DNA from 3 places in the Holdemania filiformis genome. Region 3 is predicted to be linked to each of the others. Evidence: predicted binding sites of a transcription regulator. Region 3 holds the regulator's gene; each other region holds the start of a gene.
The links. Region 3 encodes Rex, which represses fermentation and respiration genes when NADH is low (regulators of the CRP and FNR family bind a similar motif). Its sites were predicted from a motif close to GTGAANNNNTTCAC; they were not measured.

Region 1: a site for Rex is predicted at 1,374-1,387, ahead of gap (type I glyceraldehyde-3-phosphate dehydrogenase). Genes of this name have one in related genera too.
Region 2: a site for Rex is predicted at 1,246-1,259, ahead of DWY25_RS12785 (flavocytochrome c). Genes of this name have one in related genera too.

Annotation. Positions count from the first base shown of each region.
Region 1 is NZ_QRUP01000016.1:43,108-45,376, reverse strand. It holds gene DWY25_RS12505 (diguanylate cyclase domain-containing protein) at 1-361, opposite strand, end outside; gene DWY25_RS12500 (ATP-dependent Clp protease proteolytic subunit) at 711-1,292, opposite strand; gene gap (type I glyceraldehyde-3-phosphate dehydrogenase) at 1,447-2,269, shown strand, end outside.
Region 2 is NZ_QRUP01000017.1:19,815-22,083, reverse strand. It holds gene DWY25_RS12785 (flavocytochrome c) at 1-1,184, opposite strand, end outside; gene DWY25_RS12780 (GNAT family N-acetyltransferase) at 1,369-1,779, opposite strand; gene DWY25_RS12775 (hypothetical protein) at 1,928-2,185, opposite strand.
Region 3 is NZ_QRUP01000001.1:407,741-410,009, forward strand. It holds gene asnS (asparagine--tRNA ligase) at 1-674, opposite strand, end outside; gene DWY25_RS02055 (redox-sensing transcriptional repressor Rex) at 936-1,556, opposite strand; gene tsaD (tRNA (adenosine(37)-N6)-threonylcarbamoyltransferase complex transferase subunit TsaD) at 1,611-2,269, opposite strand, start outside.

The DNA of each region.
Region 1 (2,269 bases), on a different contig from region 3:
CCAGCCGGACATAGACAGGCTGGGATTGTTGTTCTTCTACCGTTGCCCGCAGCTGGATGCAGGCGGACTTTCGTTCGGGATAGTCCAGCTCAAATGCAGCGAACAGGGCGTATAAATGCGGTTGTTCGCGCAGCACTTCCAGACTGATCCAGCGGATCTGCTTCGGCGGAAGCGTCTGCTTATAATACCGGCTTAACGATAAAAGCAGATCGTCGCGTCCGGCCATCATATCCGGGTAAAGCCCGCTGCAGATCAGCGCTTCGCTTAACGCTTCCTTCAACGCCGTCAAATCCCGGCGGATAAAGACAGCTTGCGCTAATTGTTCAAAAGCAGCGCGTAATTTGACTGTGTTTTTTTCCATGATCTATCTGCCCCATTTTCGATGTAACCCCATGCTTTACTATAACTTAATAATATAAGGATAGCATAACCCCAGGGTAAAAACCAGCGTGGGGTAAGCGGCCCGTCTATTTTCGGCGGCTGTTGATCAGAAAGCGGAGGATTGTCTGACTAGGCGGCGGAAGGCGCTGGAGTCCGGCACGGGGCAGCTTATCTTATCGTAATGGATAAACCGTGTGCGGGATTGGGAAGAAGCGATAGAAAAGGAAGGAGGGAAATCGAAAAAACCGTCCCAGAGGGGAACGGGAAGAAACCGGCTTTTTTGACGGAACAAAATCAACAAGGCGATCAGTCCGATTTGAACGGATTGTTTATTTCTGCTTATGCACCAAGTCGTCGATCAAACCATAATTTTTAGCTTCCTCAGCGCTGAAATACCGGTCGCGGTCGCTGTCTTCGGAAATTTCCCGCAGGCTGCGGCCGGTGTCGTTCGCCAACAGTGTGTTTAAGCGCTGGCGGATCTGCAGGATATGCTCGGCGGCGATTTTGACGTCGGCCGCCTGCCCCTGAACTCCGCCTAAGGGCTGGTGAATCATGATTTCGCTGTTAGGCAGCGCATAGCGCTTGCCGCGGGTACCCCCGGCTAACAGGACGGCGGCCATGCTGGCGGCCATTCCCATGCAGATCGTCGATACGTCACAGCGGATCAGCTGCATCGTATCGTAAATGGCCAGCCCGGCGCTGACGCTGCCGCCGGGAGAATTGATATACAGCTGGATGTCCTGGGAAGAACGCGACGCCAGATATAACAGCTGCGCGCACAGATTGCCGGACACCGTATCGTCAATTTGCGAGGTCAATAAAATGATCCGTTCCTTTAACAAACAGGAGATCAGATCGTAAGCCCGGTCGCTGCGGGCGGACTGCTCGATAATCGTAGGAATTAAGGTCATGGAGAAGACTCCTTTCCTTTTACAGTATGCCAGAATTCAGCCGATCAATACCCAGATGAAAAAAATATGTAAAACAGTCAAGTGAAGTCATTCACAATTGACATTTTATGCCTTAAACACTATAATTAAGTCGTGTCATAAGGAGGTCTATAAAATGACAGTAAAAGTTGCGATTAATGGTTTTGGACGCATCGGACGTCTTGCTTTCCGCCAGATGTTTGTTGCCGACGGTTATGAAGTTGTAGCCATCAACGATCTGACAAGCCCGAGAATGTTAGCTCATCTGTTGAAATATGATTCAGCTCAGGGCCCTTTCACAGGACATACAGTTGAAGCGAAGGAATCTTCGATCGTTGTCGACGGACACGAAATCGAAATCTATGCGAAGGCTGATGCGAAAGAACTGCCTTGGGGAGAACTGGGCGTTGACGTCGTTCTGGAATGCACAGGCTTCTATACATCGAAGGCAAAGGCTTCCGCTCATATCGAAGCTGGCGCTAAGAAAGTCGTTATTTCCGCACCTGCTGGAAACGATCTGCCAACGGTTGTCTTCGGCGTTAACGAAGGCGTTCTGACAAAGGAAGATACAGTAATTTCCGCAGCTTCCTGCACCACGAACTGCTTAGCTCCAATGGCGAACACATTGAACAAATACGCTCCGATCGTCAGCGGTATCATGACGACGGTTCATGCTTACACAGGCGACCAGATGACTCTGGACGGCCCTCAGCGTAAAGGCGATCTGCGTCGTGCTCGCGCGGCTGCGATCAACATCGTTCCAAACAGCACCGGCGCTGCTAAAGCAATCGGTCTGGTTATCCCGGAACTGAACGGCAAGCTGATCGGCTCCGCTCAGCGTGTACCGGTTCCGACAGGCTCCACAACGCTGCTTGTTGCAGTAGTTAAGGGCAAAGACGTAACCAAGGAAGGCATCAACGCAGCGATGAAAGCAGCTTCTAACCCTTCTTTCGGATATA
Region 2 (2,269 bases), on a different contig from region 3:
TCCACCGTCAGACCCTGCTTGATGTAGCCGGCAATAACGCTGGAAGCTTCGACCATCTTGTTATCAACGATCAGCCATGCAAATCCGCCCGGCTGCGCCACTTCCGCTGCCGATACCGCATCACGCGTACCGACTTCGTCAAAGAACCGCTTGCCTTCGCTGTTGACCAGAATCGCACCATCGCCGCGCAGACCTTCTGTGATCAACGCGCTGGTTTCCTGAGAAACTGTCGGATGGATCTGGATCTGTTCCATATCTACCGTATCCGCGCCGATGGCCGTCGCCATCGCGATGCCGTCGCCCGTCATGCCTGGAGCGTTCGTGCAGACAAAGCCTTCATAACTTGGCTTATATTTCAGAACCATTTCCGTATTCGCCGCAAAGCCGCCGGTCGCTAAGATCACTGCTTTGCCGGTATACGTCGTATCGCCAGCCTTGACGCCGGTAACCTTGCCGTCAGTAACGACTAATTCAGTTGCCGCCGTTTCCATAACAAACTGAACGTCTTTGTCTTCCGCTGCTTTTGTCAGCTTCGGAACCAGGTAAGAACCGACTGCGACTGTCTTGCCTTCATCGTTGACCGGCTTGTGAATCCGCTTAACGCTCGCGCCGCCGAAGCTGCCAACCTGCGACAGATTCGCGTCGATTGTCTTTAACCATTCGATGCCGTTCTTCGCTTCGTTCGCCAAAACTTCAACTAAAGCGTGATCGTTCAGGTTCTTGCCGCCGACCAGCGTATCCAGCATGAACAGTTCTTCCGTATCAAAGTAACCTGTCGGATTGGCTTTGAATTCTTCATACTGCTTTTCCACGGTCGCTGTCAGCTCCGCTAAATCCGGATAGTTTTCCTTCGCGCTCGCCAGCATCTTTTCGACACCCGCTTCTTCCGCAAAGTCATTCTTATCCTGTTCCGGTGTATTCGCCGCGTTCATGCCGCCGGTAGAACGCGTGGTGTTGCCGCCGGTCATCGCTGCCTTTTCAATCACTATAACTGACTTGCCTGCGTTTACAGCTTCGATCGCCGCTGTCATGCCCGCTCCGCCGGCGCCTACGACGATAACGTCAGCTTCTGTCGCTGCCGCTTCCGGAGTCGGTGTTGCCTCGTTGCCATCGTTCTTCGGCGTGCTGGAGCAGCCCGCCAGAAGCATCAAGCTGGCAAGAGTAAGAGCAACTAATTTCTTCATTTCAATCTCTCCTTTGCAAATGCTTTTGCGTTTTTAGTATATCAATTTAAGACAGATAATCAAGAAAAATTTCACAAATTATACACAATTTACTAAAACCCGCTATTCCTTTGCTTTTATTCATAACGAAAAGAAATTAATAACTGATTATTGAGTTATTAATCTTGATTTTTATGGCCAAGCTTTAACGAATGATTTTGATCAATGCCTGACAATGAAGCTCACTTACCGGCTGCCAGCCCAACCGACGATAAAAGCGCAGCGTTTTCTCAACATCATCGCTCAACAGGATTTTCTGGCGAACCTGCGGATACCGATCCGCCATCGTTTTCAGCAGCAGCGTACCCCAGCCTTGATTCTGTACGGAGGGATCGACAATCAAATCCTGGATATAGAGGATCGTTTCTCCATCGCCAACCGCACGGACAAAGCCTAACAGCCGATCCTCGTCATCGCACAGTTCCAGCACGCAGAGCGAGTGATCGAAAGCCGGTTTTATCCGATCCGGCTGGCTCAAATAAGCTGTCCAGCCGACCACCTCGTACAAACGCAGGATTTCCTGTTCCCGCCCCGCCCGCAGCGTTTGAATTATCATGACGTTTCCTCCGTTTCTTTTATCCGATCACCGCTGAGAAACAGCCTCTCTGCCCGGCCGCAAAGCAATGAACGTCTTCCATTTTAGTCTATGCTCAAAGCTTCCTTTTCATCGAAAAGCAAAAGAACCGCTCCCGCAGTTCTTAACATTATTGCTTCATTCGCGCATTTTCCAACGCAACTTTCAATTCATCATAATCTGAAAATTCCAGCGTCCAGTTCAGCCAGCGAAAAACTTCACGCCAGGTTTCCAAACGATACAAGCCCAGCGGACATTCTATTAGAACGGCAAGCAGCGGTTCCCGGTAATCGGATTTCCTCAGATCCGTCAGCTCCGCGGCCTGGACTTCATTTTTTAAGAAGATCAAGATATGCTCGATCGCGCTGTTGATCCCGAAAACTTCCACCTTTATCACCTGTCTTTCCAAGCGTGTCTAATAAAGTAGACCTTTTGCACCGGGCCTGATTATGTCGAAAATAAACGGTTTTTC
Region 3 (2,269 bases):
GGACCAAAGGTGTAAACGTCGCGGAAAGCCATCGCAAACGCTTCCGCCTGCAGCTGACCAGAAACCGTGAGGTTTGCCTTCTTGCCGAAGAAGTCCTCTTCATAGTTGCCGTCATCGCGGGTAGTGACGGTAAAGACCTCGCCTGCGCCTTCTGCGTCGTTGCCGGTAATGATCGGGGCGTTAACGTAGACAAAGCCCTGATCCTGGAAAAACTCGTGAATCGCCATCGCCAGGACGGAGCGGACGCGGAAAACCGCGTTGAACGTGTTGCTGCGCGGACGCAGATGTCCGATCTCGCGCAGATACTCAAACGAATGCCGTTTTTTCTGCAACGGGTAGGTGTTGTCGCAGGCGCCTTCCAAAATCACTTCTGTGACCTGCAGCTCAAATGGCTGCTTCGCCTGCGGGGTCAGTACGACTTTCCCCGTAACAGTCAGCGCCGTGCCTGTCAGATATTTGGATACATCCTGAAAATTGGCCAGATCGGAAGAGTAAACAAGCTGAGCGTTGCGGAAATACGTTCCATCGTTCAGCTCGATAAACCCGATCGAACCGTTGTTGCGGTTGGTTCTGACCCATCCCTGCAGCTGGGCATACTCGATCTGATCGGTTTCCATGGTGCTGCCGGAACAAGCCATTTCGTAGAGTTCTCTGACGGTCATGAATGTAAGCATACTTTTCTCCTTTTGTCTATTTATAAATAAAAAAACGTTCCTGATTAAGGAACGTTGAACAACGTGGTGCCATCCTCATTCGCCCGAATGATCGCAAAATCACCAGGCCTCAGGGTGCGTTAACGCCGCCGACGGGATCGTCTACTTTCAGTTCTCCGATCCGGCTCCCAGAGTGTTCCGCATTCCCTGACTGAACTCCGGCTTTCACCCTGCCCGGCTCGCTGTGCTTCAGTAATGGGATCGTTCTCTTTTCGCTGCCTTCTACTTTTTCATGTTGTTGGTTTCAAAAACCAATTCCTGGATCGTTGAAACGACGTCGATCGGCTTGACCAGAACTCCCTTAGGAACCTGGAAATGCTCGTGCGAGAAATCAACAATCCCGGTAATGCCGCATTCGATCAGACGATCGGCCGCGTCCTGAACATTCGATGAAACGCACAGGATCGCAATCCGGCAGCCTTCCGGAATCTTATCCTTCATTTCATCAACGTGGTAAACCGGAATCGGCGTTTTCCCGACAGACTCCGGACGGATGTCAAAGGCACATACAATCTCGCCGACAACATGGTTCCAGCGATTGTAATTCATTAAAGCTTTCCCAAGGTTGCCTGCTCCGACAAGAATAATCTTCTCGTCGAATCCCATGCCCAACTGTTCGTTGAATATTTCAATCAGGCGGTCAACGTCATAGCCATAACCTTGCTTCCCCAGCGATCCCAGGAATGAGAAATCCCGGCGGATCGTCGTGGACTCAATGGCCACATATTCCGAAAGCTCCTTGGACATGATCCGGGTTACGCCGGAATTTTTGAGTTTGCGTAAAGCTTTCAGATAGATTGGATAACGCTGCAGTGTAGCCTTAGGGACTGACTTTGTTGGCATACTATCAACCCCTTCTGCATTATTCTAGCACACTTGTTTTAAATTGTGAATGATTTAATGAATTGAACTTGTTTCAATTTCCATCGACGGGTTCGCGGCGATGTCCAATGAGCCGTTTAAACCGTGCGTATACGCTGTCCAGCCGGCGGCGCCGATCATCGCGGCATTGTCCGTACAGCACCATAACGGCGGAATCGTCAGATGAACCTCCGGCGTTTCCTGAATCATCTCCGAGATTTTCTCACGCAGGCGGGAATTCGCCGCGACGCCGCCTGCCAATACGACCTGCTTCGGTTTAAATTCTTTAACTGCCTGCATCGTCTTTTTCAGCAGCGTGTCAAGCGCCGCTTCCTGGAAAGCGTAGGAAAGATCTTCCTTGTTCAGTTCCTCGCCCTTTTTATTTTCCCGGTCGATCAGCTGCAGGACCGCCGATTTCAAACCGCTGAAGGAAAAATCAAGCGGCTTCTCGGTCTTCGGCTTCGGCAAGGTGTAATGCGGATGTCCCTGTTTTGCCATTTTATCAATGACCGGACCACCCGGATACCCGGTTCCCATCACTCGGGAAACCTTGTCATACGCCTCGCCGATCGCATCGTCCTGCGTTGTGCCGAGAATCTCAAACGACCACTCATCTTTCATCCAAACCAGCTCGGTATGACCGCCGGACACCACCAGCGCAATCATCGGGAAGCGCAGTTCGTCGACGAAGCGGT